3 regions of the Priestia sp. FSL R5-0597 genome follow, and region 2 is predicted to be linked to each of the others. Evidence: riboswitches for the same ligand, from Rfam matches in the RefSeq annotation. Region 2 holds a riboswitch; each other region holds the start of a gene.
What was found. Region 2 has a riboswitch for lysine ahead of MKX72_RS23850 (aspartate kinase). Riboswitches for the same ligand answer to the same signal wherever they lie in the genome.

Region 1 (10,908 bases), 2.2 Mb from region 2:
AACGATTGCAATTAATAAATAAAGAATAAATGCTCTGGCATACCCTTGCAAGATCTTTGGTCCAAGTTCTCCTACTACAGTAGCAAAATAGCACCCTAAACCAATTGGAGCATAGTACATGACAATTTTAACGACTTTCATCGATACTTCTTGACCCGAAGTCAGAAATTTCGCCATAGGCTGTCCTTTTTCACCAGCCATCGTGGTAGCAATACCGAAGATAACGGCAAAGACAATTAATTGTAAAATATGCTCTTTCGAAAATAACTGAACAAAATCAGGTACAGTAAATGTACTAACAAGCTGATTTAAAAGCGTCATTTTTTCAGCTGTATTTTCACTGTCACCCATTAATTCTTTAATGGCAGAAGTATCTACGTTGTGCAGCGGATTGTAAAGTGATGCGCCTAAAAAGCCTAGAACGGCTGAAACAGCAGCAGTGGCGACAAACACAACGGCGATACCTAGCATAATTTTACCAAGACGTTTCATTTCGTTCATGTTTGCGATCGCCGAAGCCACACTAAAAAAGACAAGGGGAACGATAATCATGAACATTAAATTAAGAAACAAATCACCAAAGGGCTTTACGACTGCCACATCGGGCCCGATAGCATATCCTGCTATCCCGCCAATTAAAATAGCGAGAAGCAGAATAAGCGATGATCTGTACGTTTTAAATACACTTAAAACCATATAGATTTCCTCCAAACAACAATAGCTTCTTTACTACGCAAGAACAGCTATCATTTGCTCATTGCATACGTAGTAACGACTGGCTTTACATCTTTACGCACCAAATCTTCGTATGTTTCTCGCTCTACAGCAAGACGAGCTTCTCCATTTTTCACAAATACAACAGCAGGGCGCGGAATACGGTTGTAATTGCTAGCCATTGAATAGTTGTAGGCACCTGTAGAGGATACTGCTAGTAAATCTCCTTGATTAACGCGCGGTAAATCGATATCCCAAATAAGCATATCTCCTGATTCACAGCATTTCCCCGCAATTGATACTGTTTCATCTTTTTTATCCGTCACTCTATTAGCCAAGACAGCTTCATGTTTTGCATCGTAAAGAGCAGGACGGATATTATCGGTCATACCGCCATCAATTCCTACGTATTTGCGTACACCTGGAATCTCCTTCGTTGAGCCGATTGTATAAAGCGTTGTACCTGCTTCTCCTACGATGCTTCTTCCAGGCTCAATCCAGACTTCCGGAAGGGTATAATTCTGTTCAGTTAACGTGCGGCTTAGCTTTTCTATCAGTGCATCTACATAATACTCAACTGGAAGTGGAGAGTCGCTTTCGGTATAACGAATACCAAAACCACCACCTACGTTTAAAACTTTTACTTCAAATTCCATTTTATCACGAATACTGAATAAGAAATCAGTTAAAATATCAATGGCGCGAGAAAAACCATCTACTTCAAAAATTTGCGAACCAATATGACAATGAATGCCTAAAAGATCGTAGTAAGGCTTTTCTAATGCAGAACTTACCGCTTTCATAGCCTGGTCATTGGAAAGACCAAATCCAAACTTGGAGTCTTCCTGTCCGGTCATAATATATTCATGTGTGTGGGCTTCAATCCCTGGAGTAACACGCAGAAGAATAGATGCTTTCTGTTTGCGCTCAGCTGCTAAGGCATGTAAAACTTCAAGTTCGGTAAAGTTATCCACAACAAAACAGCCAATATTCGCATCAAGAGCCATTTCAATTTCTTCAATCGTTTTGTTATTTCCGTGAAAATGAATGCGTTCAGCTGGATATCCCGCTTCAAGAGCTGTAAATAATTCGCCTCCTGAGACCACATCTAATGACATATCAAGCTTCGTTAAAAGGCTAGCCATTTCCATACAAAGAAACGCTTTCCCTGCATAGGCGATTTGATATGAAAAGCCGCTTCTTTGAAAGGCTGAATGGAAGGCCTTGCATTTCGTCTCAATTAATTCTTGATCGTAGATGTATAGGGGAGTGCCGTATTGTTTTTTCAGTTCGACCGTATCGCACTGCCCAATTTCTAAATGATTGCTGCTGTTAATTTTACTCGTTCCATGTAAGTACATAATCCGTATCCCTCCATTTAAATCATTCAACTATAACTTTGATGGTCAGTAGAAAAACACAAAAAAGACCCGTGAAGTGATGTTCACGCGTCTTGGTTTCATAATAATAAAGTATTATTACATTCTAGGCATCAACATCTCTTCAATAGCTCTCCACAAACCAAGTGGTTTGTGACAGCTCAGCATTTATTCAATACTGAACCAGTATATGAACACAATGGATGTTTATATACTTCGGCACGAAATCCCTTTTACTTATCTTCACAGACTCCATTAGTCTCCAATAAGTGACTCTTGATTTCATGCACCTCTATTCTCAGAGAGGAAAATTATATTTAAATGTAACTCCTATTATATTTCCTTTTCCTCTGTCTAGTCAATGAAAAGTTAAGGCATAGGAATATCAAAGAAGATAAATAAAAAAGCTATGAAGCTTCCAGATAGAATCCAAGCAGCCAGCGCGGTCTTCTGATGAATGATTAAAAGTGAGAACGTGACAATATTGAAGAGAAAAGAACATAGCAGCGACCATCCATAATGATGAGTGATACTGTGATTAACATAAGCAATGAACTCAATCACAGTAAATAAAAGCGCCCATAAAAGAATCCACCACAGCCGGCCGCTTACATGCAGCGGCAGCCTTCCTAAAAAAACCGGTATAACAAACGGATAAATAATTAAGGTTATTCCAAGAGAAACCATTAGGTGATCGGGTAGAAAAAGATGATCAATACCAACAGGGTGAAATACCCATACGCGGTGATGAAACAGCAGCACTTCATAAAGCAAATTCCCCGTGACCCAAAACAGCAAAGTAGGGTAGTATTCTTGATACCTTCGCCACTTGCCAAATAGTAAACCAAGAATGATAAAAAATAATACAAATGAAGATTGCATACGCTCTCCTTAAAATAATGGTTATTTCTTTTTATTTACATATTATAGTGGTTTTATTCTTTCATTTTTTTATTCAGCACCTATAATAGAAAAGCCGTAAGCCACAGCGTTAAAGACGTACTACCACTATTTATGGCTTTCTTCACCCTGTTATAATCTTGGTAAAAGAACTTCTACCGCTTTTGTTTACGAGACGAAAGGAGCTATATGTCAAAGTCAGCAAGGCTTAAAAATAAGCTTAAAATAGCTTCGCCTAGTATGTGACTTCTTTTTTTGCTATGCTAAAATTGCATACATATAGCATGAGAATACTAGAAGAAAGAAAAGGGTGTTTTGGTATGAAAACATACATCGTAGTTGGAGCTGGGGTACTTGGAGCTTCTACGGCATATCATTTAGCAAAAGCAGGAGCAGATGTGACATTGATAGATCGCAAGGATGCTGGTCAAGCTACTGATGCAGCAGCAGGAATTGTTTGTCCGTGGCTTTCGCAGCGTCGAAATAAAGCATGGTACCGCTTAGCAAAAGGCGGCGCCAAGTACTATCAAACATTAATTCAGCAATTAGAAGAAGATGGAGAAACGGATACGGGATATAAGCGAGTAGGAGCAATTAGTTTACACACTGATGAACAAAAGCTTAAAAAAATGGAAGAACGAGCATATAAGCGTCGGGAAGAAGCCCCCGAAATAGGCGAGATTACACGTTTATCCGCTAAAGAAACACAGGCTTTGTTTCCGGCTCTTTCGGAAGAATACAGTTCAGTTCATATTAGTGGAGCCGCTCGCGTTAACGGAAGAGCTCTTCGAAACGCACTTGTGAATGCAGCGAAGAAAAACGGTGCAAAAATAATAGAAGGAAACGCAGAACTACTTTATGAAAATAATCAAGTAACGGGCGTTGCCGTAAATGGACAAACCCTTCTAGCAAGTACAACAATCGTGACAGCAGGAGCGTGGGCAAATCAATTACTAGAGCCTCTTGGAGTGAAATTTTTAGCAAGCTTTCAAAAAGCGCAAATTGTCCACTTGCATCTTCCTGATTTAGATACAAAAGACTGGCCCGTTGTAATGCCTCCAAGCGACCAATATATTCTTTCGTTTGAACAAGGTCAAATTGTCATAGGAGCAACACATGAAAACGACACGGGTTATGACTTGAGAGTAACGGCTGGGGGGCTTCATGAAATTTTTTCAAAGGCCTTATTAATTGCTCCTGGCTTAACAGAAAGCACAGTCTTAGAAACAAGGGTAGGGTTTCGACCATTTACTCCAGGCTTCTTGCCAGTCATTGGGGCTCTTCCAGCTTACGAAGGAATACTAGTAGCGAATGGTCTCGGAGCTTCAGGCTTAACGTCGGGTCCTTATCTTGGTTCAGAGCTTGCTAAATTAGCACTTGAAATGGAAATGGAAATTGATCTTAGCGATTATGATGTAAGAGGAGCTATTGAGTCCTAAGCAAATAGAATGAATGAAAACAAATAGAAGTTCGCAAACTATAACTACTATATGATGAAAGGAAGTAGATTGTTTGCGAAAGGTTATGATAAGTGCAGCAGCAGCTTTTTTATTTATGAGCGGGACGCCTGTATTAGCGGAAAACAATCCTCAGCCAGAAACAAAAGACGTGCAGCTGACGTCTCAGCAAAAGCAGGAATTATCCGTTCTGTACAAAGAAATGTTCGAAAAAAAGAAAGAAATACTTTCAAAATATGTGGAGTACGGCGTGCTAAGCAAAACGGAGAGTCAAAACATTTCTTCACATATGGAAAATCGCTATCAGCATATGGAGAAAAATGGGTTTGTTCCGAAGCGGCACTGTCATAAAATGCATCATTCAAAGTAATTCCTATTCACATAAAAAAGCGCCTATACAGGCGCTTTTTTTATGTGAATGAATGGAAAATATCTGCTTCTTTATCTAGTAAATTTTAAACGCCTCATGTAAAATTAAGAGAATGAGAACGATTAGGAAAGATGCTAGTGAGGGGTAGGTAAATATGAACGATGAACGAAAATAAAAAAATAGTCCGATTACATGCAGAAAATCATTCAGCTGAGGCTCTAGGAATCATATTTGCTTACAAACAAAAAGGTGACCACCTTGTTTACAGTATGTATCAAGGAGAAAGCGTTTCTGAGCAAAAAATACCTCTAGAAGAATGGGTCTCGTATGAGCATTTTTTCGAAGCGCTAAATAAAAAGAAAACGCTTATGTACGAGCTTCAAATAAATGATAAACGCTATGTAGTAAACTTAACCCCTTTATCTTACACAGAAAAGCCTGAAATTATGGGACATTGCGTTAATATAACTAGTTATCAAGAGAAAAAAGAACAGATTCAACCTTTTATTTATCATAACGCAGATGCTGTTGCTATCGTTGACTTAGAGGGTAAAACGCTTCAAGTGAACCCTGCGTTTGAGAATACATTTGGCTGGACGTTTGAAGAAATTCATCAAAAGCCTCTTCCGATTATACCTTCGTTTTTAAAGGAGCCCGTGTGCGAACTTCACAAGACTATTCAATCAGGGGAATCGAAAACGGAATTTGAGACTGTAAGACAGCATAAAGACGGGCATTTAATTAATGTAAGCGTCACACTATTTCGCGTTGAAAATATGAATGATTGGCCGTTATGCATTGCGTTTGTCTATCGAGATATAACATCGCGCAAGCAGGATGAGACGGCTTTAAAAGAAAGCGAACAGCGCTACCGAAGTTTGATTGAGTTATCCCCGGAAGCAATTATCGTTCATAGTGAAGGTAAAATTGATTATATCAACCCTGCAGGAGCTAAAGCACTAGGATACAAGAATCCTCAAGATGTATTAGGAGCTTGTGTTTATCAGTTTGTTCACCCTGATTACTATGATGTTGTAAAACAGCGAATTTATCGAATGAAAACAGAAAATAAATCTGTGGATCTGCAGGAAGAAAAGTTTATTCATAAAGACGGTCATACGATTGATGCCGAAACCATTGCCTTTCCTATTCCGTATATGGGAAAGCAGGCCATTCAAGTTTTGTTTCGTGATATTACAGAACGTAAAAAAACTGAAAAATTGCTGCGTGAATCCGCTCAGCTTTCCTTAGTCGGACAGTTAGCAGCGGGTATCGCTCACGAAATCAGAAACCCTCTAACAGCGGTAAAAGGATTTATGCAGTTATTAGAAGAAACGAGCGGTCAGCCTTACTATGTAGAAATGATAAATCATGAGTTAGATAGAATCGAATTGATTGCCGACGAGTTCTTGAGTCTTGCAAAGCCTCAGGCGAAAACCTACAAAGACAAACACGTCCAAGATATCTTAGAGAACACGTTAAAGCTAGCTGAGGTGCAGGGGATTACAGAGAAAATTCACGTAAAGAAAGAGATTGATCTTCATCTTCCTCTCGTATTATGCGAAGAAAACCAGTTAAAACAGGTCTTTAGCAATATATTTAAAAATGCCGTCGAATCTATGCCAAGTGGAGGAACTGTAACGATTCAACTAAAAAGATTTAATCAGGAGAACCTTGTTGTCCGGTTTAGCGACGAGGGGCCAGGCATCACGCAGGAACGAATGCAGCATTTAGGAAAACCTTTTTATAGTACGAAAGAGAAAGGAACGGGGCTTGGACTGATGGTGTGCTATAAGATCATTCGAGAACATAGAGGAGAAATTAACTTTGTAAGTGAACTTGGAAAAGGAACTACCGTAGACATTCTTTTGCCTTTTAAAAAGTAGATTCTACTTTTATAAGCATGAAACCTTTTCTAAAGGGGAATACATGTTAGTGAACGAATAATGAGGTTAAAATAGGAGGGAATACGATGGAACGTATTGAAACGGGAGAGATTTTTACAATTTTAGATGAAAATGATCAAGAGCAAGATATTGAAGTGCTTGGAAAAATGACGATTGAAGGCCACGATTATATTGCCGTTGCGTTTGTGGAAGAAGTTTTAATTGAAACAGAAGAAGAAATTGATGTTTTCTTTTTAAAAATTGAAGATGATGGTGAATGGTCTTCAATTGAAGATGATGATGAGTTTGAAAAAGTATCAGCCGTATTTGAGGAAATGACATCCGCGTAAAAAGAGAGGTTACAACCTCTCTTTTTTTTATTTCTAAATAATATAATATTTAGAATTTTTCTAAAAATATCTTGCTGAATTATTTCCCTTCATTTATGATGAATATGTAACATACCAACCGGTTAGTAAGTAAATGAAAGCGAGGGACTACCGTGTATTTTTCTTACTCTGACAAAGTAGTGAAGCTGCAAAAAGAATTGAGCTCTTTTATGGAAGAGCATATTTATCCAAATGAACGGCTATACGAACAACAGCTGAATGAACAGCCATCTAGATGGTCAGCTGTTCCTCCAATCATGGAAGAGTTAAAAGAAAAAGCAAAGCGAGCTGGGCTATGGAACTTATTTTTGCCAGAAAGCGAATACGGAGCAGGTCTAACAAATGTAGAATACGCTCCTCTTTGCGAAATTATGGGCCGTTCTATTATTGGACCAGAAGCTTTTAACTGCGGAGCTCCTGACACTGGCAATATGGAAGTGCTGGTTCGATACGGAACGCCTGAACAGAAAGAAAAATGGCTAAAGCCTCTGTTAAATGGAGACATTCGCTCCTGCTTTTCTATGACAGAACCGGATGTAGGTTCTTCTGATGCCACAAACATTCAGTGCAGTATTGTAAGAGAAGGCGATGAATATGTAATCAATGGAAGAAAATGGTGGTCTTCAGGTGCGGGAGATCCTCGCTGCAAAATTGCTATTGTCATGGGAAAAAGCGATTTTAACGCATCTAAATATGAACAGCAGTCTATGATTCTAGTTCCATTAAATACTCCGGGAGTTAAAATTGAACGAATGCTGCCAGTCTTTGGATACGATCACGCTCCTCATGGACATGCTGAAATTCATTATGACAATGTGCGTGTGCCAGCATCCAATATGCTTTTAGGCGAAGGAAAAGGGTTTGCTATTGCTCAAGGTAGATTAGGGCCTGGACGTATTCATCACTGCATGCGTCTAATAGGAGCAGCTGAAAGAGCGCTCGAAGAATTATGTAAGCGTATTCAAATTCGTTCTACATTTAATAAGGTGCTTTCTCAGCAAGGGGTTATTCAAGAATGGGTGGCAGAATCGCGTATTGAAATTGAGCAAGCTCGCTTATTAACATTAAAAGCTGCTTATATGATGGACACAGTTGGAAATAAAAAAGCGCGGAAAGAAATTGCCATGATTAAAGTAATAGCTCCTGCTATGGCTTTAAAAGTCATTGATCGTGCCATTCAAGCATTTGGAGCAGCAGGTGTTTCAGAAGACACGCCGCTTGCGGCACTTTGGGCAAATGCCCGCACTTTGCGCCTTGCCGATGGTCCAGACGAAGTGCACAAAGCACAGCTTGCAAGACTTGAGCTAAAATCCTATCAAGAACAGGAGGCAACCTATGCACATAAAGGATCTATTTGATTTAACTGGAAAAACAGCTATTATTACCGGAGGAGGCAGAGGATTAGGAGAGCAAATGGCAGAAGGGCTTGCAGAGGCAGGGGCAAATATTGTTCTATGCTCAAGAAAAAAAGAAGCATGTCAGCAAGTGGCTGATCGATTGGCCACCATGGGCGTAAAAACCCTCGCTTTAGCATGCGACATCAGTCAGCCTGAAGATATTAAAAATGTCGTGCATCAAACGATTGAAACATTTGGACGCATCGATATTTTAATTAACAACAGCGGAGCTACGTGGGGAGCTTCGGCTGAAGAAATGCCTCTTGAAGCATGGCAAAAAGTGATGAATATTAATGTGACGGGCACGTTTTTAATGTCACAAGAAGCTGGAAAAGAAATGATTAAACAAAAAGCTGGTAAGATTATTAACATTGCTTCAATTGCGGGTCTTGGAGGAACGGACCCTCAGTATATGGATACAATCGGGTACAACACGAGTAAAGGAGCGGTCATTACGTTCACGAAAGATTTAGCTGTCAAATGGGGACAGCATAATATTCAAGTTAATGCAATTGCGCCGGGATTTTTTCCTACTAAAATGTCAGGTGCGATTATGGAACAAGGAAAAGATTATTTTCTAAGTCAAACCCCTTTAAAACGCTTTGGCTCCGAAGCTGATTTAAAAGGAGCGGCTGTTTTTCTTGCTTCTGCAGCGTCTAATTATATTACGGGCGATATTCTGACAGTAGACGGTGGAGTTCATGCTATGTGAATAAGAAAGGAGTTACTCAATGGAAGACGTTAAAAAATGGTTTACACCTTATCCAGAAGCCTACACTCATGACATTCACATCGAAGATATTTCACTATTTGATATGCTGAAAGAAACAGCCGAACGTTATCCTGCTCACACAGCCACGCGCATGTATCAGCATACGTTAACGTACCAGGAGCTGTACCACTCAGTTCGCGTATTTGCAGGAGCACTGCAGAAAAAAGGGATTAAAAAAGGAGATCGTGTAGCAATTATGCTGCCAAATTGTCCGCAATATATAATAAGCTATTTTGGCATTGTAGCAGCGGGCGGCATTGTCACTCAGGTCAACCCCATGCTTGTTGAACAAGAACTAGAGCATATTTTACACGATTCCGGCGCAAAAAAAATAATTCTACTCGATGATTTTTATACGAGACTTCAAGAGATAAGGAATCGTGTTGAGATAGAAGAAGCGATAACCGTCAGCTTGCAAAAACCTTTTGTTCCTACATCACCAGACCTTTCCTTCTTAGATTTTCTAACCATTAAGCATGAATTTAATCAGCCGGTCATCCATCCAGCACACGATATTGCTGTTCTTCAGTATACGGGAGGAACGACTGGACCATCTAAAGGTGCGATGCTTACACATACAAACATTTACACAAACGCAGTTCAATCATACGAAATATTTAAGCATGATATTGAATTAGGAAAAGAAAAATGCTTAACCGTTATTCCATTGTTTCACGTATTTGGCATGACTTCCTGTATGCATTTATCAATTCTTTGCGGAAATGAAATATTGCTATTGCCGCGTTTTGATTTAGAAGAAGTACTAAATACAATCAAAAAAGAGCAGCCTAGTATTTTCCCTGGAGTGCCAACTATGTATGTCGCAATTACCAATCATCCGCGGGCAGAAGAATACAATATCGAAAGTATTCGCATCTGCAACAGCGGCAGTGCGCCAATGCCTGTTGAGCTGATGAAAGAGTTCGAACGAAAAACGGGTGCTAAAGTGTTAGAAGGGTACGGCTTATCAGAAGCGGCCCCCGTTACCCATTGCAACCTGCCGTTTTGTGAACGAAAGCCAGGCACAGTCGGACTTGGCGTTCCGCAAACTGCTTATAAAATTGTAGACGTGGCTACAGGAACAAAAGAACTGCCAAGAGGAGAGCTTGGTGAAATAGTGATTAAAGGCCCTCAAGTTATGAAGGGCTATTGGAATCAGCCTGAAGAAACAGCTCACGCGCTTAGAAACGGCTGGCTGTACACAGGAGATATTGGACAGATAGACGAAGATGGGTATTTATCCATTGTTGATCGCAAAAAAGATATGATTATTGCGAGTGGTTTTAATGTGTATCCTCGAGATATTGAAGAAGTTTTATATGAGCACAGCCACATTAAAGAAGCCGTTGTCATTGGCGTTCCGCATCCTTACAGAGGAGAAACAATTAAAGCGATTTTGGTAGTGAAAGAAGGAAAATCTCTTTCTGAAGAAGAGCTTACTTCTTATTGTCGACATCATCTTGCAGCTTACAAAATTCCGCGAATCTTTGAGTTTCGCGCTGAGCTTCCTAAGACCAATGTAGGAAAAATTTTACGAAGAGCACTGCGAGAAGAAGTGGTGAAAGAAACGATGTAAAGAAGCTGAACATAAACAAACTTTTTCAAAAGCTCCCTCTAAGCCATGGTATAATTTGTGAAAATGAG
Region 2 (10,908 bases):
CATCAAATTCTAAAAATAGTCCATCTACGTTTAACTGACTGAAAATAGCTTTTGACGCATTTTCATATCCGCCGCTTGCTGTATAAGTAGACTGGAAATTCCCTCTGCAAATATGCATTGTAATAACCATATCATCTGGCTTATGCGCAATGGATTCATTGATCGCATCCGTAAAACGTTTCAGTAATTCTTGGGGCGTAAATCCTTTTGACGCGATTTGTTCTTGTCCTTTTTCTGAGAAAAAGACCGCCCACGCAGTATCATCTAACTGTAAATAGCGGCATCCAGCATCATAAAATGCTTGAATGGCTTTTTGATATGTTTTAACTAAATCAGCAAAAAATACATCCGTATCCGAGTAAGCAGACTCTTCAATATGGCCTCTGAAAAACAGCATATTGGGACTTGGAATGGTGAACTTAGCCACGTGTTCTTTTCCGGCCGCTTGATGAAGAAATTTATAATCTTCAATCATAGGGTGGTGATTAAAATCTAGTTTTCCAGTAACTTTTATACCGTGAGCTTTTGTTTGGACCCCGTGAAACTGAATTCCCGACTCTGCTTCGTAAAGTTCTACGCCCACAAGTTCTGATAGAAAATCAAAGTGCCACCACGCACGGCGAAACTCACCGTCTGTTATGGCTTTTAATCCAATTTGTTTTTGCTTTTCTACGAGCTTACTAATTTCTTCATCTTCAATTGCTCGAAGCTGTTTCTTTGTCATTTCCCCGTTTTCTACCTGTAATCGTGCTTGCTTGATACGCTCAGGACGCAAAAAGCTTCCAACGTGATCTGCTTTGAACGGTCCTTTAGTCAATGTTGTTATCAATTTATACAGCTCCTTAAAAAAATCTAATTTTTATTATATACAAAAAATTCGGATAATGTACAGGGATAAATCCAATTTTTATTTATTACGCTGCAGGATGAAAGAGTGATTAGACAGGAAAGAGAACATTCAATAACGATTGCATCTAAAAAAAGAATGAACTATAATTTTAATTAGAAAATTCTAATTTTTTATTTTTTTGAGGGAGAGGATACGTGTGGAATCCACCGAAAAGATATGGCTTTCTCAATACCCAGAGGAAATATCTGCTACGCTTCATTATGAGCAAAAAAATTTAGCACAGCTTTTTGAAGAAGCAGTTCAAAAAGCCCCTAAAAAAAACGCAATCTATTTTCTAGGGAAAAAAATGACGTTTTCCCAACTGCATCAAGATTCTTTGAAACTGTCATCTTACCTTATTGAACTGGGATTAAAAAAAGGGGATAGAGTAGCCATTATGCTTCCAAATTGCCCTCAAGCTGTCATTTCCTTTTATGCTGTTCTTCTTGCCGGAGGAGTAGTCGTTCAAACAAACCCTTTGTATACGGAAAGGGAGTTAGAGTATCAGCTGAATGATTCAGAAGCGACCATGATTATTGCACTCGATTTGCTATATCCGCGTGTAGTAAAAATGAAAGCGTTAACAAGTGTAAAACACGTAGTCATCACCTCTATTCAAGACTATCTCCCATTTCCCAAAAACATAATCTATCCATTTATTCAGCGCAAACAGCAGAAGATAAGCGTGGATGTGAGTCATACGGAGACTACTCATTTATTTAAACGCATTATAAGTGAATCCTCTCCAGCAGTATGTAATGCTGAGGGAATTTCAGACGAAGATATCGCGATTTTACAATACACCGGGGGAACAACAGGTTTTCCAAAAGGAGTCATGCTTACTCATAAAAACTTGGTAGCCAATGCAACGATGTGTTCACATTGGTTATACCGCTGCAAGCATGGAGAAGAAAAAGTGCTTGGAATTATCCCGTTTTTTCATGTGTATGGTTTAACAACGGTTCTGGTTCTATCGGTTTTGCAAAACTACGAGATGGTGCTTCTGCCTAAATTTGATGCAAAAACGACGCTCAAAACCATTCATAAGCAGCAGCCTACTTTATTTCCAGGTGCTCCGACAATTTACATCGCATTATTAAACCATCCTGATTTAGCAAAATACAACCTATCTTCTATTGATTCATGTATGAGCGGTTCGGCTCCTCTGCCTGTGGAAGTGCAGGAGCAGTTTGAAAAGCTCACTGGAGGTAAACTAGTGGAAGGATATGGATTGACGGAAACCTCTCCTGTTACTCATGCTAATTTTCTTTGGAAAGAGAGAATTCCAGGAAGCATTGGAGTGCCTTGGCCAGACACAGATGCCAAAATTCTCTCGTTTGAAACAGGTAAAGAAGCTGCTGTAAGCGAAGTAGGAGAAATTGCGGTTAAAGGTCCTCAGGTCATGAAAGGATATTGGAAGCAGCCTGAAGAAACGGAGGCTGTTATGCGAGACGGGTGGTTGCTAACAGGTGATGTTGGCTATATGGATGATAAAGGTTATTTTTATGTAGTAGATCGAAAGAAAGATATTATTATTGCCGGGGGATATAATATCTATCCTCGAGAAGTTGAAGAAGTATTATATGAGCATGAAAAAATTCAAGAAGCTGTAGTGGTAGGTGTTCCTGACCCATATAGAGGAGAAACAGTGAAGGCTTACATTGTATTAAAAAATGGTGTAAGATGTACTGAAGAAGAGTTAAATGAGTTTTCTAGAAAGTATTTAGCTGCTTATAAAGTTCCGCGCCTTTATGAATTTCGAAATGAGCTTCCAAAAACAGCGGTCGGGAAGATTCTGCGACGAGCGCTGATTGAAGAAGAAAATGAAAAGCATAAAAAGGCGACGTAATCGATCGTCGCCTTTGATTTTTTTGCTGAAACATAATTGACAGATACTTGCGGTTTCTTTATTATAAAGATATGAATGAATAATCATTCATATTTTAAAGGAGCGTATAAGATTGAGAAGAAATAAGCCAAAGTATAAGCAGATTATCGATGCAGCTGTAGTAGTAATAGCAGAAAACGGATACCACAATGCTCAGGTTTCTAAAATTGCTAAGCAGGCTGGAGTTGCAGACGGTACGATATATTTATATTTTAAAAACAAAGAAGATGTCTTGATTTCCTTATTTCAAGAGAAGATGGGACAGTTTGTAGAAAAAATTTATGAAGAACTGGCGGGAATTGAAACTGCGGCAGAAAAACTTCACGTATTAATTGACAAGCATTTTTCGTTTCTAGCGGAGGATCATCATTTAGCTACAGTGACACAGCTTGAACTGCGTCAATCGAACAAAGATTTAAGATTGAAAATTAACGATGTATTAAAAGATTATCTGACTCTCATTGATTCTATTTTACAGACAGGAATCGAAACGGGTGAGTTTTCTGAAAATATAGATATTCGTCTTGCGCGACAGATGATTTTTGGAACGATTGATGAAACTGTCACAACATGGGTAATGAACGATCATCGATATGGTCTAATAGAATCGGTAGATAAAGTCCATTCCCTGCTGTTAAACGGCTGCAGCGGCTCATAATCGTAAGTGAGCCTGCTGCTCCCTTGCGAGGGGAGAAGCGCAAGGTAATGAAAATAGAAAGAAAGGGTGGGGGAAACAAATGGAGATTATCCAGGTTGAAACTGTTGATGCAATAAGCTTCATTACGTTGAATAGACAACCTGCTAACGCTTTGTCTCAAGATTTATTAAAAGATCTTTCAAGTGTTTTAAAACATTTAGAAGATAGCAAAGAGACAAGGGTTATCGTCATTAAAGGCGAAGGGAAATTCTTTTGTGCTGGAGCTGATATAAAAGAGTTTACATCACTGCAGCAGGAAAAAGATTACGAGAAACTTGCTGTTAACGGCCAAGAGCTCTTTGAGTATATTGAAAATTACCCAAAACCAGTTATTGCAGCTATTCATGGAGCTGCTTTAGGCGGAGGATTAGAGCTTGCTATGAGCTGCCATATTCGTTTGGTAACAGAAAATGCTAAGCTGGGCTTGCCTGAACTTCAGTTAGGAATTATACCAGGGTTTGGAGGAACTCAGCGATTGCCTCGTTATGTAGGGGTTCATAAGGCTTGTGAGATGATGCTGACAAGTGATCCAATATCGGGCAGCGAGGCAGTGGAGTTAGGATTGGCAAACGCAGCTTTTGAAGAAAGTCAGCTTATCAATGAAACATTTTTACTTGCTAGAAAAATTGCCAAAAAAAGCCCAATCTCTGTTAAAGCTACTTTGCAGCTGCTTCAACATGTAAAAACAGATGCTTATTACAGCGGCATCAAAAAAGAAGCGCAATTTTTTGGAAGCGTATTCAAAAGCAGTGATGCTCAAGAAGGCGTAGCCGCTTTTATTGAAAAGCGCCAGCCCAAATTTTTAGGAAAATAAGCTTAGGAGGGGAATTGAATGAATATTTATGTGTTAGTAAAAAGAACGTTCGATACAGAGGAGAAACTTTCACTAAAAAATGGTCAAATTGTTGAAGATGGAGCTGAATTTATTATTAATCCTTACGATGAGTATGCAGTTGAAGAGGCTATTCAGCTAAAGGAAAAGCATGGCGGAGAGATTACGGTCGTGAGTGTAGGAGGGGAAGAATCAGAAAAAGAACTCCGAACAGCTTTGGCTATGGGAGCAGATAAAGCGGTTTTAATCAATACGGAAGATGACATAGAAGATGGCGATCAGTACACGACTTCTAGGCTGCTGGCACAGTACTTAAAAGAGCAATCTCCTGATTTAATCTTAGCAGGAAACGTAGCGATTGACGGAGGTTCAGGCCAGGTGGGACCGCGCGTAGCAGAACAGTTAGAAATCCCTTATATTACAACGATTACAAAGCTGGATATTGAAGGTGAAAAAGTGACGGTTGTACGCGATGTGGAAGGAGATTCGGAAGTTATTGAAACGTCGCTTCCTCTTTTAGTAACAGCTCAGCAGGGACTTAATGAGCCTCGCTATCCATCTCTTCCAGGGATTATGAAAGCGAAGAAGAAACCGTTGGTTGAAGTGGAATTAGACGATTTAGATTTAGATGAAGATGATGTAGAAGCAAAAACAAAGACAATTGAAATTTATTTACCTCCGAAAAAAGACGCGGGGCGCGTATTACAAGGAGATATAAAAGATCAAGTAACAGAGCTGGTCAATTTACTGCATAAGGAAGCAAAAGTCATTTAATAAGTCAAAAGTCAAAACAATGGGGGTATTGTAATGGGACGCAAAGTGTTAGTTCTTGGAGAAGCACGTGATGGGGGATTACGAAACGTATCGTTTGAAGCGATTTCCGCAGCGTCTACTGTAGCTGATGGGGGAGAAATTATTGCAGCGTTAGTAGGAAAGGACGTAAAATCTTTAAGTGAAGAACTTATTGCATACGGAGCAGATAAAGTTGTTGTGACGGAGCATGAAGATTTAGCTGCTTACACATCGGATGGTTACGCTCAGGCATTATTAGCCATCATTGAAAGTGAACAGCCTGAAGCTATCGTATTTGGGCATACGGCTCTTGGCAAAGATCTAGCGCCAAAACTGGCAGCTCGCTTAGATAAAGGACTTATCTCGGATGTGACGGATGTAGAAGTGGGAGGGGATCAAGTAGTCTTCACTCGCCCAATTTATTCTGGTAAAGCATTTGAGAAGAAAATCATGACCGATGCTTTTACGTTTGTCACGATTCGTCCAAATAATATTTCACCGCTTGCAAAAGATGAGGGGCGTACAGGTGATGTAGAGGATTTAAATGTTGAAATCAAAAACCTGCGTACTGTTGTAAAAGAAGTCGTACGCAAAGCAACGCAAGGGGTTGATTTGTCCGAAGCAAAAGTCGTGATTGCAGGTGGTCGAGGTGTAAAAAGCACGGAAGGTTTTGGACCTCTCCAAGAACTAGCGGACGTGTTAAATGGAGCTGTTGGAGCGTCTCGCGGAGCGTGCGATGCAGATTACTGCGACTATTCTCTTCAAATCGGTCAGACGGGCAAAGTAGTCACACCAGATTTATACATTGCCTGCGGAATTTCAGGTGCTATTCAGCATTTGGCAGGTATGTCAAATTCAAAAATTATTGTTGCAATCAATAAAGATCCTGAAGCGAATATTTTTAAAGTAGCTGACTACGGAATCGTTGGAGATTTATTTGAAGTAGTGCCTCTGCTAACGGAAGAATTTAAAAAGCTGAAAGTACAGTCTGCGTAAGATTCTCGGACAAAAGTATTTGAGACGAAGTGAAGAACGAACCGTTGATCAAGATTTTTGATTAGTGGTTCGTTTTTTTGTTAGGGTAAACGCAGGGTAGGTCTTTCTAGCAGGTGATTGGAGGGCAAGGCTCCTGCTAGAAAAGCGAAGTCTTGCATGGAAATCAACTGCGGTGTCGCAAGCGGTTCAACCCATGTATACTATTTGTTCGTCTTTGGATTCATTTAGTCAGGTCTCAGCCTCATGGGAAATGAAATTTTCTACGCATATTTTTAGGCAAATTGTACAAACTAGAGCGGAGAATAAACAGTATAAATGTAAGCAAAAAGTTAGCAAACCTTATTTGAAGGTGATATACTGTGAGTAGAATTTGGATATTGCATATATTTAGGAGGAATTAAAATGGCTATTGCACATGCTACAGATAAAAACTTTACAGATGAAATTAAATCAGGCCTAGTGCTTGTTGACTTTTGGGCACCATGGTGTGGCCCTTGTAAAATGATTGCTCCAGTTCTTGAAGAAATTGATGGCGAACTTAACGATAAAGTTAAAATCGTAAAAGTAGACGTTGATGAAAATCAAGAAACAGCTGGAAAATTTGGTGTTATGAGTATCCCAACTTTAGTATTATTCAAAGATGGAGAGAAAGTTGATCAAGTAGTTGGTTTCCAACCAAAAGAAGCATTAACAGAATTAATTAATAAACACGCGTAAGTCAAAACCTAGCTCAGGCTAGGTTTTTTTCTTTTTCTCCACTTTTTCTCCACTTTTTCTCTTTTGGGAATACTTTTATTTAGCGAATATGCGTTCGTTTGTTTTATACTAGATGTAAGGAACACCGCCATAAATCCAGCTTATGTACATGTATTAAGACAGGAAAGAATGTAGGTTACGCTTCATAAGCGATTGTATAGATGGACAGAGTAAGAGAAGAGGAAGGAGAAAAGTATGAACGATTATTTAAAAGAAAAGCTGGCTATTTTACCGGATCAGCCCGGCTGTTACTTGATGAAAGATAAATATGGAACGGTCATTTACGTAGGAAAAGCAAAAGTATTAAAAAATCGAGTACGTTCCTACTTTACCGGATCTCATGACGGAAAGACGCTTCGACTTGTAAACGACATTGTCGACTTTGAATATATCGTCACATCTTCTAATTTAGAAGCGCTTATTTTAGAAATGAATTTAATTAAAAAGCATGACCCAAAATACAATATTATGCTTAAAGATGATAAGGGCTATCCGTTTATTAAGATTACAGCTGAAAAACAGCCCCGACTTGTTATTACAAGAAAAATAAAAAAAGATAAAGGGAAATACTTCGGTCCTTATCCTAATGTTCAAGCAGCAAATGAAACAAAGCGGCTTCTTGATCGCATTTATCCGTTAAGAAAGTGCTCCACTATGCCAGATAGGCCTTGTTTGTATTACCATATCGGGCAATGTCTAGCTCCTTGCGTAAAAGAGGTAAAAGAAGAGCAAAACAAACAAATTATTGAAAATATCACGCGGTTTTTAAATGGTGGATATGAGCATGTCAAAACAGAGTTAACTGAAAAAATGTTAAAAGCTTCAGAAGAACTTGACTTTGAACGGGCTAAAGAATACCGAGATCAAATTGCTCATATCGAAGCGACAATGGAAAAGCAAAAAGTAACGTTTAATGATTTTGTTAATCGAGATGTGTTTGGCTATTCTTACGATAAAGGCTGGATGTGTGTTCAAGTTTTCTTTATTCGCCAAGGGAAATTAATTGAGCGAGAAGTTTCTATGTTTCCTTTTTATAAAGAGCCAGAAGAAGATTTCTTAACTTTTATCGGTCAGTTTTATGCCAAAAATATTAAGCCAAAAGAAGTGATGGTTCCAGCAACGATTGATGCAGAGTTAGCTGAGAAGTTAGTAGAAGTAGAGGTTCAGCATCCAAAGCGAGGCAAAAAGAAAGAATTAGTAGAACTTGCGTGTAAAAATGCAAAAATTGCGCTCGGTGAAAAATTCTATTTAATTGAACGAGATGAAGAGCGTACAGTTGGCGCAGTTGAACGGTTAGGAGAAGAGCTTGGAATTGCCGCTCCTTATCGGATTGAAGCATTTGATAACTCAAATATTCAAGGAACAGACCCAGTTTCTGCGATGATTGTTTTTGTTGATGGGAAACCGGAAAAGAAAGAATATCGCAAATATAAAATTAAGACCGTAAAGGGACCAGATGATTACAGTTCCATGAGGGAAGTCGTTCGCAGACGGTATTCCAGAGCGTTAAAAGAAGGCCTTCCGCTTCCTGATTTAATTGTTGTAGATGGAGGCAAAGGGCATTTAGCTGCAGTCCAGGACGTTCTCGAAAATGAATTGGGACTTTTAGTGCCTACAGCAGGTCTTGTTAAAGATGATAAACACAGAACCTCCAACCTGATGATTGGTGAGCCTCCTCAAATCATACCGCTTGAACGCAATAGTCAAGAATTTTATTTGCTTCAGCGAATTCAAGATGAAGTTCACCGCTTTGCAATCACCTTCCACCGTCAAGTGCGCTCTAAGTCCGCTTTTCAGTCAGTTCTAGACGACATTCCGGGAGTGGGAGAAAAGCGTAAGAAAGCTTTGTTAAAGCATTTTGGTTCGGTGAAAAAATTGAAAGAAGCAACGGTTGAAGATATACGAAATTCAGGTGTTCCTCAAAACATTGCTGAAAAAATTTATGAAACATTACAAAAATAGTCTTGAAATAATAGAAAATATTTGATAAGCTATTAACTAATTTCATACGACACTTCATCAAATGAAGTGAAGATAGAGGTGCAAATTTAATCAGTACGCATCAGGAAGGGTATGAGCCCTTATGAACGATGCGGAAAGGGAAATTTGCCGAAGTGAACATTACCTCATAGTAATGATTGCTGGTTCTGCGTTGAATAAACGTAGGATTGTCAAGATGTAGATTCTTGGAGAGCTATCTCACGGCAGTGGACGGTTATGTTTTATAATTTTCGTTCGTTAAGCAATGAGAGCTCATCTCATTGCTTTTTTTATTGTCTGAGTAAAAAAATTTAGCTTCTCATCATCCTGCATATGCAAATTTATTGAAAAGGAATGAACAAAATTATGGCATTAATCGTTCAAAAATTTGGTGGAACATCTGTTGGTTCTGTTGAACGTATTCAACATGTAGCAAACCGTGTTATTCAAGAAGCAGAGCGCGGTAACCAAGTAGTAGTTGTTGTATCGGCAATGGGCAAAACCACAGATGCACTGGTGAAATTAGCAAGTGATATTACGGACAGTCCAAGTAAACGCGAAATGGATATGCTTCTTACAACTGGAGAACAAGTAACGATTTCCCTGTTAACAATGGCTCTTCAATTCAAAGGTCATGAAGCCACTTCGCTAACAGGTTGGCAAGCTGGTATCCAGACGGAAGCAGTTCACAGCAATGCACGAATCCAGCACATTGACACGACTCGTATTCAAAGCCAATTAGATAGAGGTCGAATCGTAGTAGTAGCTGGATTCCAAGGCTGTTCAGAAGATGGAAGCATTACAACATTAGGTCGAGGCGGCTCTGACACTACGGCAGTAGCTCTTGCCGCGGCACTAAAAGCTGCAAAATGTGATATTTATACAGACGTAACAGGAGTGTTTACGACGGATCCGCGCTACGTAGAAGATGCTCGTAAACTTCATTCTATTTCATATGACGAAATGTTAGAATTAGCCAATTTAGGAGCAGGGGTGCTGCATCCGCGCGCTGTTGAGTTTGCAAAAAATTATCAGGTACCGCTAGAAGTGCGTTCAAGCTTAGAAAACGAGAATGGAACGATTGTTGAGGAGGAAGTTTCAATGGAACAAAACTTAGTCGTAAGAGGAATTGCGTTTGAAGATAATATTTCACGGGTGACAATTGAAGGGTTAAACAACGAGTTACAAACTCTTTCTACTATTTTTACAGCATTAGCAAAAGAACAGTTAAATGTGGATATTATTATTCAAAACGTAACGGCTAATAATCGCCTCTCTATCTCATTTTCTATTAAAACTGTAGATGTAGAAGCTGCTCTTGCCGTCTTAAAAGAGTATAAATCTACCTTGGGGTATACGCGTATTGAACATGAAAGCAGTCTGGCCAAAGTATCGATTGTGGGATCTGGCATGATATCTAATCCAGGTGTTGCAGCCGAAATGTTTGAAGTGCTGGCAGGAGAGAAAATTGAAGTGAAGATGGTCAGCACGTCTGAAATTAAAGTATCTACAGTTGTACCGCATGCTGATATGGTAAAAGCTGTTGAGACGCTTCACGTAGCATTTGAATTAGAAGAGCAGCAGGCAGTGCAAGTATAAAGAAAAGAAAAAAGACGTGGTATCTCCACGTCTTTTATATATACGTATTTCTTACTTTTTATAACGCTCCGCACGGGTTTCGGTAGGTAAGATATCTTTTCGGTCCCACTGCACGGAAATCAGCACTTTTCCGTTCTTTTCTTTAGGTGTTAAGTAGGCTTCTGTTAGGCAGTTGTTTTGACGCTGAATCTGTTCAGCCACAAACCCTGACTCAAGATGAAATGAACAAGTTTCCTGCTGAAATCTTTTGCTGACCACATCACCTGATAACTCAAGCTCTAGTGAATATTTATCTTTTTTGGCAAGCGTCAGTGTTCCCCAGGAAGCTGCTTTAAAAAATGCGACGATTTCATCCATTGTATTTAATGGATATTTACGCGCAAGGTGTTTTCCTGCCCAGTATGAGATGGTATTCGTTTCGTCTCCAAGAAGCTCTGGAATTAACACGTCACGCAAAAGGCTGTATCCGAAATATGGAA
Region 3 (10,908 bases), 2.0 Mb from region 2:
TATCCATATCGTTTTGATCAGCATCCATGTGGTTGGTGTAACATACGTCTACTCCCATAGGCAAGCCGTGCATTTTGCCCATAAAGTGATCTTCTAGCCCAGCTCGCAGGACTTGTTTGCTGTTATATAAATATTCAGGTCCAATAAATCCAACAACCGTGTTAACTAAGAAAGGCTTGTAGTGGCGAGCTAAGCCATAGCATCTAGCTTCGAGCGTTACTTGATCAATATTATAGTGGGCTTCTGCTGACAGTTCAGAACCTTGTCCTGTTTCAAAATACCAGCGGTTCGGACCTTTTGCTGTCCCTTTTTCATGAATTAACGCTGTCGCTTCATCGAGCATAGACAGTGAAATCCCAAATGAATCATTACCGGCTTCTGTGCCTGCTAAACTTTGGAAAATCAAGTCAGCAGCTGCTCCTTTTTCGATTGCTCTCATTTGACTCGTCACATGTGATAATACACAGTTTTGAGTAGGAATCGACCATTCGTTGATTATATTTTTTGTTTCATTTAAAAGCGCGTAGATATTATCCGTTGTATCAATAACAGGGTTAATTCCGATAACCGCATCTCCAATTCCATAGCTTAACGCTTCGTAAAGAGATGCTCTCATTCCTTTTAAGTTATCTGAAGGATGATTAGGCTGGGCTCTTGAAGCCAATACGCCTTTTTGACCGATAGTCGTTTGACAAGTAGTTTGCACTTCTATCTTGGCAGCTCCTTGAATTAAATCTAAATTGGACATAATTTTAGTAGCTGCCGCAATCATTTCGCTGTTTAACCCTTTGCTAAGCGCAAGAAGGTCTTCTCCGGTATGCTCATCAGATAAGATGTATTCTCTTAACTCCCCTACTGTCCAATTTTTAATAATGTCGTAAACTGATGAATCAACCTGACTTTCGATTAATGCCGAGACGTTGTCTTCATCTGCGCTTAGCAGCGGGTAATTTCGAATATCAGCAAGTGTGATATCAGCTAGCACTTGTTTGGCTGCCATTCGTTCTTTCATTGACTCAGCGCTAACTCCTGCGAGCTGATCTCCAGAACGTTCTTCGTTTGCTTTGGCCATAATTTCTTTCAAGCTATAAAATGAAAATGTTTCTCCTAACAACCGGGTAGTTTTAAACATCTTTTCCTCCTTGTATGTTCAGTTGATTATGATGAAAAAGCGAGTGTTTTAATCGAAACAGAGATTGCCTCTCCAGCTACGGGTAACCCTAGATCGATATAATCTCCGTGGGTAAAGTCAATTTGATCTAAACAAATAATTTCTAATTCGTTCTCCTGTTTGGCTAGTGCTTGTCCTAAAGCTTTAGCAATATCCTGCTCGCATAAAACAACGAGGCACTTAGCTCCTTTAAAACAAGCACCAAATTCAGCGCTTATTACTTTTGCTAATTCTTGCAGCATTATATAGCTGCAGTAAGGGAAATGAGATAAAGCAATAGCAACGGGAGGATCTTCTGCGCTGAAAACAGTTGAAGCCTGCATACATGCCGTTCGAGCTCTTTCTTGAAACAGCTGCGGATTCCACTCCTCCTCTTGCTGTACGGGTATCTCTATAATCGGAATATTTTTTAGTGGCAGCCGCTTTGATTTAATGTATACGGTTGATCCGCTAACTTCTGTATTTTGCATACCAGCTCCAATGACAGTGGCTCGCGTTGTTTCAGCGGCTTGAGATACCTGTATGGCTTGAAACTGATAAGCTAGCAGCGGACCAATGTCTCCGTGTATGGCCACTTCCTTCACTGTTTTTGGTTTCTCCTTCTCTATCATGGCTCCTACTCCTCCCGAGACCATGATTGTCTCTGGCCGAGTAGAAGATCTTGTATGAGGGGAAACGAGCAGCAAAGAGGTTTGCTTCAGTGCGCTCACATAATCCACGGTTTCTTTAGCTAGCAATTTGCAAATAGACGAGAGTTTTTCAAATGTTGCTTTTTCGCCTTCTTGAAGCATCAGAGAATTATTTTTTAAAAATTCAGTTAAATAAGACGAAACGTAGGTAACAATACCATCTTCGTTTAGTCGAATTAATCTTCCGCCTACATGCAGGGTAAACGTTTCAATCACTTTTCCATTTTGACATAAGGCGATGTTAGCAGTGCCTCCACCTACATCAATATTGGCAATCACTTTATTGGTTTCAGCAGAATGTTCGATTGCTCCCGATCCTTTTGCCGCTAACATTCCTTCTAAGTCAGCACCAGCTGTTGCAACAACAAAATTCCCAGCGTGTTCAGCTAGATAGTGAACGATACTCTCTGCATTTTGCTTCCGAGCCGTTTCTCCTGTGATGATCACAGCACCCGCCTCCACTTGATCTAAGGAGATCCCTGCTTTTTTGTACTCTTTTTCTAGTAATAGCGTTAACCTTCGAACATCGATTTCAACCTCGTTTACCATAGGTGTTGTATAGATGGAACTTGCATACGTTACGCGACGATCAATAATTTGACAGCCTGGCAGCGTAAACTGATTTTGTTGATTTGCTATTAACAGTTTGCTTACAATCAGTTTTGTTGTGCTTGTTCCAATATCTAAACCTATGCTCGTGATCCATTTCTGTAGCATACGATCAATCCTTTATCTCGTTTGAATATGTTGACTATCATAAAACAGTTTTTTGAATATTTCACTAACTATGTTATCAAACCTGACACACTTTTGTGTAAACAAAGGTGACAAATAAGAAAAAAGACTAAATCTTGGCAGATTTAGTCTTTTTTCTTATGATGAGTGTGATTTAGTTACAATCATTCTTGATGCCGATGGAATTAACAATGAAAGAATGACTAAGCAGGCTATTAGTGACCCTACCATTGAAATACCGTTCATTGAAAAAGAATACCACAGAGCGGACATACCCTTTGGTGCGTACGATCCCCAGAAAATAATACCAGCAATAAAGTGCCAGAAATAACGTGCGAAGCTGCCGATAATAAGGGATAAAACAATTAAAACAAAAGCTTTTGATCTGTTATTGGTAGCTAAATTTGTTTTAATAGATTGTGAAAAAATACCTCCAAAACCTATAAAAGCAAAAGCTACAATATATTCAATAAATGTTTGTAGCGCTGTTAAAATATAAGCTGTTCCTGTGGCTAACTGCAAAAGCCCCCATAATAGACCAGATAGAGCCCCGCCTTTTACTCCCCAGCGAAAGCACATAATAAAAATGGGCACCATGGAGAACGAAATGCTCACAGCCGTCGCAATTTTAATTGAAGGCAAAAGGTCAAGTAGAAGTGCCAATGCTGCAAAAATAGCTATTTCAATTTTAGCCTGTAAAGGTAATGCTTTATTCACGTTTCTCACTCCTGTTTTTGAATCATTCATATCAAACGGTTTACACAGGAGTAAGCAAATATATGCTACTATTCCCACATTCCTACGCTAGCGTTAACTAACAGGTTCGAAGGGTCTGAACATTTCGTTCACTCTCAGCACGGCGGCTCCCCCTGTGGTACGTTTGGATATTTATGTAGTATAAAGACAATGTTTATTATACCATACGTAACAAAATAGATTCGAGAGATTTCAAAGATGTTTCTATTTTCTGAATCTATTTTTTATAATGACAATCGTTTTAGTATTTGTTATACTTCTTTTATGTCAATTGAATATAAAAAACCCTCATCCTAATCGATGAGGTAGAGGTCGCAGTTTTTAATAGTAAAGTAACGGAAATGCAGAGAACATTGAGGATGTTGCTTGAAAGGAAAAATTGCCGAAGTTTAAATCACTTCTCGGTTGATTTAAGCTGGGGCTGTCTCCGAACAGGAACAGAACTGTCACATCATGCGAGTGATGTGAAGAGCTATCTTCACGGAAGGTTGACGCGGTTTTCAGATTTAAAAGCGCGCACATATACTGCGGGCTTTTTTTATGTTATCCCGTCTCTTTCCGTACATTCGAAAGGAGTATTTATCTATGCAAGAGCAGCAAGAATTAAAACGTGGGTTGAAATCTCGCCACTTAACGATGATTTCATTAGGAGGAGCCATCGGAACCGGCTTATTCCTAGCAAGTGGTGGAGCAATTCACACAGCAGGACCTGGGGGAGCGCTTTTAGCTTACGCTATTATTGGCGTAATGGTTTACTTTTTGATGACCAGTCTAGCAGAGCTCGCAGCTTATATGCCTGAAGCTGGTTCATTTAGTACGTATGCGTCTCGTTTTGTAGATCCATCCTTTGGTTTCGCTCTCGGCTGGAACTACTGGTATAACTGGGCTATTACGATTGCAGCTGAATTATCTGCTGGAGCCCTTATTATGAAATTTTGGTTCCCGAACTCTTCTTCTATTTTATGGAGTGCCCTGTTTTTATTAATTATGTTTGGGCTTAACTACCTTTCTGTAAAAGGATTTGGTGAATCTGAATTTTGGTTTTCGTTAATTAAAGTAGTAACGGTTATTATCTTTTTAGTTATTGGTATTATGATGATTTTTGGTATCTTTAACAATGAAGCACCAGGTTTTAAAAACTTCACGCTTGGTGATGGACCGATTCACGGTGGATTCTTCACTGTACTAGGTATCTTTATGGCAGCTGGTTTTTCATTCCAAGGAACAGAGTTGCTTGGAGTCGCAGCTGGAGAAAGTGAAGATCCGGAAAAAACGGTTCCTCGCGCAGTTAAACAAGTCTTCTGGCGCATCTTGTTATTTTATATTTTAGCTATTTTTGTTATTGGAATGCTTATTCCATACACAGCGAATTCATTAGCAAGTGATGACGTGCGAGTAAGTCCGTTTACTTTAATATTCGAACGAGCAGGTCTGGCGTTTGCAGCATCAGCGATTAATGCCGTTATTTTAACAGCTGTTTTATCTGCTGGTAACTCAGGTATGTATGCTTCTACGCGTATGCTGTGGAACTTAGCCAAAGATGGAAAAGCACCAAGGTTCTTAGCAAAAGTGAATAAACGAGGCGTTCCAGTTAATGCCTTAATCGCAACGGCACTTGTCGGTACACTTGCATTTGGTGCTTCATTTTTTGGAGACGGTGCGGTATATACGTGGTTACTTAACGCTTCTGGTATGTCTGGTTTTATTGCTTGGTTAGGAATTGCGATCAGCCACTATCGTTTTAGAAGAGCATTTGTTGCTCAAGGTCATGATTTGAGTGAACTTCCATATCATGCAAAACTTTTCCCATTTGGCCCTATCTTTGCCTTTATTTTATGTGCCGTTGTTATTTTAGGCCAAAACTATTCGGCGTTTATGGGTGACTCAATTGACTGGTACGGTGTACTTGTTTCTTATATCGGACTTCCTTTATTCTTAATTGTTTGGTTAGGATACAAATGGACGAAAAAGTCGAAGCTTATCCCGTTAAAAGAATGTCAAGTAACAGTGAAAAAATACGAATAAAAAAAGCGCTCTATTCTTTTGAATAGAGCGCTTTTTTTATATGAGCTGATCGGCAAAATGAAGAGATATATAAGCGGGTTGGTTTTTCATAACAAGCATATAACCTTTGAGGGGACGGTTATAGTAATCAGCAGCTTCGATATAATAAATACGCTGAATTAACCTGCTTAAATGAGTTGCAAAAGATGGAAGTTGGTGATTAGGAATGGTTTGGATGTAGTCTATGATTTCTTGTTTAGTTTGAAGGCCTGAACGGGTACATTCTAACAGATGAAAAAGCGGATCTGCTGCTATAGTAGATAGTTCAGAATTGTGTTTGATTCTATTCAGCTGGATATGCAGTTCTTTTTGGGACCATCTTTTCGGCACAGCTCTTAGATGTTGATATTGAAAATGTGTACTCATGATAGCTAACACCTTTCGTATTAAAATAATAAAACAACTTATTATTTTAATAACCTTTACACATGAAACTAAAACGTTACAATGTGTAAAGGTGTCATACATCTTATAAAATAAGCTGATAAAAAAGTACATCTTGCCACTGATCAAATTTCCAGCCCACTTCTTTAAACTCTCCGCAAAATGTAAAATTAAATTGCTCATGCATTTTGATACTGATATCATTCCCTTTTGTAATTCCTGAAATGACAACGTGATGGTCGAGCTCTTTAGCTAATTCCAAAATGCGCTTCATAAGCTGTTTCCCAATACCATGCCCTTGTTGATTTTTATCAATATAAATCGATAGCTCTACTGTTTGAATGTACGCTTCTTTATCTCGATACGAGGAAAGCGAAGCATAGCCCGCTACTACTCCATCTTTTTCCGCGACAATAAGTGGAAAAAGTTCATTGCTAATATGATTATTAAACCAGCCCCTTCTTTGTTCTACTGTTACAGGCGTTAAGTCAAAAGTAGCAGCACTTGTTTGAACGGACTGATTATAAATTTCAACAAGCATAGGTAAATCTTCTTCTTTAGCATAACGAATGATCATATGTACAAACTCCTTATAGTATAGAATTATCTTTATTTTACTTCTTTTAAGAAACATAATCTACATAAAAAACCGATGTGCGTATGCACATCGGTTATTGGTTTTGGGCATATTGAAAGGTTTGAAGGACTTGAAGAGTCTCTTTTGTAGAAACGACCGTTGCAAACTCTCCGTGCAAGGAAGACAGTGCGAATGTATGTACATCTTCTGCAAGAAGTCTGGTTTTTCCATCGTAGGACATACAATCAAAACAGGCCGTTGCATCGTTCACAACATACGTCCTATACCCTAGATTTCCAGCCATGCGCGCAGTCGTAGAGACGCAGTGATTAGTAGTTAGTCCTATTAAGATAAGCGTATCATAGCCATTTGCTTTTAAATAGCTATCTAGCTCTGTTCCAATGAAACAGCTGTTCACGTGCTTGCGAATTAAGTATTCGTCTTCTTGTGGACCAAATCCTTCTTTGAACTGAAACCCCTTTGAACTTGGATGTAAAGGAGAGTCTGGATTTTCTGATGCATGCTGCACGTGAATGACAGGATAGTCTTGGCGCCTCCATGCTTGCAGTAGCGTCAGCATATTCTTTTCTGCATCTAAATTGTTTCTTTCTCCCCACTGGGGTGAATAAAACCCTTCTTGTACATCGATAAGTAGCAACACTGGCCGGGAACGTAGCATAAGCATCATCTTCTTTCGTCTTTATTTTAAAATGGAAATAACGTATGTGCATCCATCAGGACCGGCTTTTGAAGAATGAACCGTTTGTTTCGGTAAATGTATCCGATCTCCGGCCTGACATAGAACCGTATCACGTTCAACTGTAAAGTAAATAGATCCTTCAAGGATATGAAGAATTTCATCAGTTGGATGCGTATGAGACGGATGTGTTTGAAAAGCAATATCGTGCTGTACTTCAACGTATCCAGTATACGCCGGAAGCAGCTCTTTAATTACTTCTTCAAACTTTCCTCCAACTCCTTTTTTAATAGAGGCTTTTTTTACGTCCATGCTGCTCACTCCTTTTTAATTTAAATGGACACTGTCCGGTAGTATGGTTATTATCATCGTGTAAAAAATATTGCTTCCACTCTCTGTTTTCCTGCTGTCCATACCAGCCTAACTCAGGGTGAGCTGATACGTCATCATATGTTTTTAACCGATCGCGGACGACTTTTTGTACATGCTTCCCTATTTTTGAATCTCCTGTCATACCTTCAAACACCCACCGCGGCTGAAATGTAATCATAAATCCTCTGCTCTTACGGCTTTTACGTAGAGAATGAGCAGGCGTATTACAGACGACAAAAATAGGTTCTCCGTGAAAACAAAATTCCCATAATGCATCTTTTGGGTCTTTCGGAATATCTTGCGGCCATTTCTTTTGATCAATTTGATGAAGAAACGTCAGCGTATCCCAGAACATCGTTTCGTACTCTTCCATTGACCGTTCTTTATGTTCAGGCTTAAAGAATAACACAAAGGATGTATAGCGACCTATGGTCTTAAATGTATCTATGTATTCTCTAAGTGCCGCCGCTGCATGTTTAATATCTTGATAGTTATAAGGAGTCGTCACAAATGAAAAACGCAGTAAATCTTTTTTAAAGCCTTCTACCCCTAATATACAGGGAAATGGATTTTCTTCTGATAGTATATCGCTTTGGAAATATTGAAAAGCATCTTTCCCCCAGAACGGGACATGCGTTGACTCTAAAATCTCATTAGCTCGAAAAAGCATTTTTGATGCCATTAAAACCCTCCTTATGGAACTCAACGTTACATGTGTATTAAAAAAAAGAAAGTTTATGAGTATTTTTAACTAAATCTCGCTTCTAAATTATAAAATTCTAATCTATATATATATAAGCTACTATTGGACAAGTTAGAAAGGAGGCTGTGTTTGTGGAGTGGTTTTTGATTGCTATAAAACAAATAATTCTAGGTATTAGTCTCGCAGCACCGGTAGGTCCAATTAATATAGAGATGATTAAAAGAGGTCTGACAAAAGGATTTTGGGCTTCTTGGCTAGTTGGTTTAGGAGGAATGACAGCCGATATCTTATTTATGCTTCTCATTTTAATAGGGTTAACCCCTTTTGTTCAGATGCAGGCTGTTACGGTTGTCCTGTATGCAACGGGTTTTGTCATGCTCACATTTGTTGGCTTTCAAAGTATGAAACAAGCTGTCTCTCGTTCCTTTTCAGTAGATGTAAATAACCCTTCTGCTAAAAAAGATAAGTCGTTTTTTACAGGTTTTTTTATTGCTCTTATGAATCCTTTAAATATTGTGTTTTGGTTCGGTGTATTTGGATCAAGCTTAAGCGAAAGTCTTCAAAGTCAAACGTGGCTATCCGTCTTTTTTCATAGCTTCTTTATTATTTTTGGCATCATTCTTTGGAATTTAAATATTGCGGGCACCATTCATTTTACAAGAAAATTTATCACGCCTAAGCTTTTTCGCCTCATTACGTTAGGTGCTGGTTTTTTACTTTTTTTATTTGGCTGCCAATTCGGTTTTAAATGTGTATCCTTACTTATCGGCTGAGCTTTTATTGATGAGTTCAATAAGGGTGTCATTTACTTTCTCACGTTCATCATAAAAAAGACCGTGTCCACTATTTTCAAATGGGATCAGTGTAGAAAATGAAATGTGGCGATTCATTACTTTTGCAAGATCAAATGGACAAATTTGATCTTTTTTCCCGTGTAATATATATGTCTCAGCGAAAATTTGACTCAAATCTTCCCGTAAGTCTTCGTCTCGTAAAGACGCCGCAGTTTTAATCGTTCCATGGCCAGATGCCTCTAAACCTAAATCTTGAAACCATCCTCTAAAAGCTGCGCTGGCAGGCTGATTAAAAAATTTTTTCCCAAAGTCTTCAAGCATGTTAGGACGATCTCTATACGTATTTTGAATAATTGTATTTACTTCTTCAGAAGGAAGTCCGTATGGAAAATCAGTTTTTTGAATAAAGCTTGGAGCCGCTGCCCCTAATAAAATTAACTTCTTCACGCCATATCCTAAGTGTCTACTCATATATCGAATGGCAATGGCTCCCCCCATAGAAAAGCCTACTAGCGTATAATTTTTAAGTCCTAATTTTTCTACTAACATACGAATATCATCCGCTAATTGATTGTAAGAATAGCCGGTGAAAGGCGTATCTGATTTTCCAAATCCCCGAAGATCAGGAGCAATACACCGAATACCGCAGGCCGGCAGCGTTGTAAATTGGTATTCGTACATTTTAGCGTTAACAGGCCACCCGTGAAGGAAAAGAACGGGTTCCCCTTTTCCAATATCCCGAACAAAAAGTTTAGTCTTAGGAGTTACGTGAATAAAATAGTTCATATATAACACCTCCCAGATGTTCTTATATATATATATGTTTTGGACAATTTGAACATTCAAAAGTTTCTTAGAGGCTTGTGTAGGAGATGCATGATGTTCATTTGGAATGAGGAGTAGGAAAATCATTTTATATTGTTTATTTAGAACATAGTTTAATTTAAAAATATTGGGTAAAAAAAAGTAGTAAAGCTTTAAAAACTTTACTACTTTTTTTGTTATTTTTCTTCCAGCCACATATCAACTAAATTGCCAGCTTCGCTTTGGTCCAATACGAATGAACCGTTGCTGTATCGGTCACTAGCTCGCATTGTAGACGGATCAACCTGCTCGATTTGACCTTTAGATGATTCCACTATCATGTAATGCTCTTTAGAGATTACTTTTACTTTTGCAATTTGATGCGGATTAGATTTTAGTTCTCGGACCATCACTAGCCCTCGTTTTGCTCGTGCTGATTCTTCAAACTCAGCAATTTTTGTCTTTTTCACAGCTCCTCGCTGCGTGGCGATAAATAATTCAGTTGATAGAGCTTCATCTTCATCGAAGATAACGCCGCTTACAACATAATCATCGTCTTTTAAGTTAATTCCTTTTACACCAGAAGCGCGAGTTCCTACAATATTAATTTCTTCTTCCCGGAAACGCAGTCCGTAGCCAGAGCGAGTGGCAATAAACACTTGTTTTTTACCATCCGTTTGATATACGTCCACTACTTCATCATCGCCTTTTAAATTAACGGCGACAAGAGCTTTGGAGTAGCGCTGTGCTTTATATTGAAGTAATTCTGATTTTTTGACCATACCATTTTTCGTAAAGAAAAGCAGATACTGATTTTCTTTAAATTCTTTTACCGGTATCGCTCGTACAATCTGCTCTTCTTTATCAATTGGAACAATGTTCATGATATGCTGACCCATGTCTTTCCACCTGATATCAGGAAGTTCGTGCACTGGCATATATAAATAATTCCCTTTGTTTGTGAAGATGAGCAGCGTTTCGGTTGTATTAATTTCATACTTCGCTAAAATTCGGTCCGTATCTTTCATACCGAAGTCTTGCCCGTTAGACGCGGCGTAAGAACGAAGACTTGTTCGTTTTACATATCCGTCTTTTGTGACTGTTACCATCACTTCTTCAGATGGAACCATCACTTCTAGATTAATTTTAATCTCTTCGATTT

Region 1: linked by a shared signal. The riboswitch ahead of lysA (diaminopimelate decarboxylase) and the one ahead of MKX72_RS23850 (aspartate kinase) in region 2 are both predicted to bind lysine.
Region 3: linked by a shared signal. The riboswitch ahead of MKX72_RS12810 (amino acid permease) and the one ahead of MKX72_RS23850 (aspartate kinase) in region 2 are both predicted to bind lysine.

Annotation. Positions count from the first base shown of each region.
Region 1 is NZ_JBBOUZ010000001.1:2,318,091-2,328,998, forward strand. It holds gene MKX72_RS11775 (dicarboxylate/amino acid:cation symporter) at 1-696, opposite strand, end outside; gene lysA (diaminopimelate decarboxylase) at 747-2,075, opposite strand; lysine riboswitch at 2,214-2,396, opposite strand; gene MKX72_RS11785 (CBO0543 family protein) at 2,463-2,975, opposite strand; gene MKX72_RS11790 (NAD(P)/FAD-dependent oxidoreductase) at 3,314-4,432, shown strand; gene MKX72_RS11795 (YckD family protein) at 4,506-4,820, shown strand; gene MKX72_RS11800 (PAS domain-containing sensor histidine kinase) at 4,982-6,706, shown strand; gene MKX72_RS11805 (DUF1292 domain-containing protein) at 6,793-7,056, shown strand; gene MKX72_RS11810 (acyl-CoA dehydrogenase) at 7,209-8,453, shown strand; gene MKX72_RS11815 (SDR family oxidoreductase) at 8,431-9,204, shown strand; gene MKX72_RS11820 (long-chain-fatty-acid--CoA ligase) at 9,224-10,840, shown strand.
Region 2 is NZ_JBBOUZ010000001.1:4,514,946-4,525,853, reverse strand. It holds gene MKX72_RS23890 (5-methyltetrahydropteroyltriglutamate--homocysteine S-methyltransferase) at 1-829, opposite strand, end outside; gene MKX72_RS23885 (AMP-binding protein) at 1,047-2,738, shown strand; gene MKX72_RS23880 (TetR/AcrR family transcriptional regulator) at 2,851-3,435, shown strand; gene MKX72_RS23875 (enoyl-CoA hydratase) at 3,515-4,288, shown strand; gene MKX72_RS23870 (electron transfer flavoprotein subunit beta/FixA family protein) at 4,307-5,080, shown strand; gene MKX72_RS23865 (electron transfer flavoprotein subunit alpha/FixB family protein) at 5,114-6,094, shown strand; gene trxA (thioredoxin) at 6,497-6,811, shown strand; gene uvrC (excinuclease ABC subunit UvrC) at 7,046-8,812, shown strand; lysine riboswitch at 8,878-9,055, shown strand; gene MKX72_RS23850 (aspartate kinase) at 9,197-10,429, shown strand; gene MKX72_RS23845 (YslB family protein) at 10,481-10,908, opposite strand, start outside.
Region 3 is NZ_JBBOUZ010000001.1:2,515,517-2,526,424, forward strand. It holds gene MKX72_RS12795 (ethanolamine ammonia-lyase subunit EutB) at 1-1,132, opposite strand, end outside; gene MKX72_RS12800 (ethanolamine ammonia-lyase reactivating factor EutA) at 1,159-2,577, opposite strand; gene thiT (energy-coupled thiamine transporter ThiT) at 2,734-3,342, opposite strand; TPP riboswitch at 3,375-3,475, opposite strand; lysine riboswitch at 3,650-3,834, shown strand; gene MKX72_RS12810 (amino acid permease) at 3,937-5,376, shown strand; gene MKX72_RS12815 (hypothetical protein) at 5,413-5,781, opposite strand; gene MKX72_RS12820 (GNAT family N-acetyltransferase) at 5,885-6,376, opposite strand; gene MKX72_RS12825 (cysteine hydrolase family protein) at 6,471-7,055, opposite strand; gene MKX72_RS12830 (cupin domain-containing protein) at 7,077-7,385, opposite strand; gene MKX72_RS12835 (YqcI/YcgG family protein) at 7,360-8,127, opposite strand; gene MKX72_RS12840 (LysE family transporter) at 8,280-8,921, shown strand; gene MKX72_RS12845 (alpha/beta fold hydrolase) at 8,907-9,728, opposite strand; gene parC (DNA topoisomerase IV subunit A) at 9,944-10,908, opposite strand, start outside.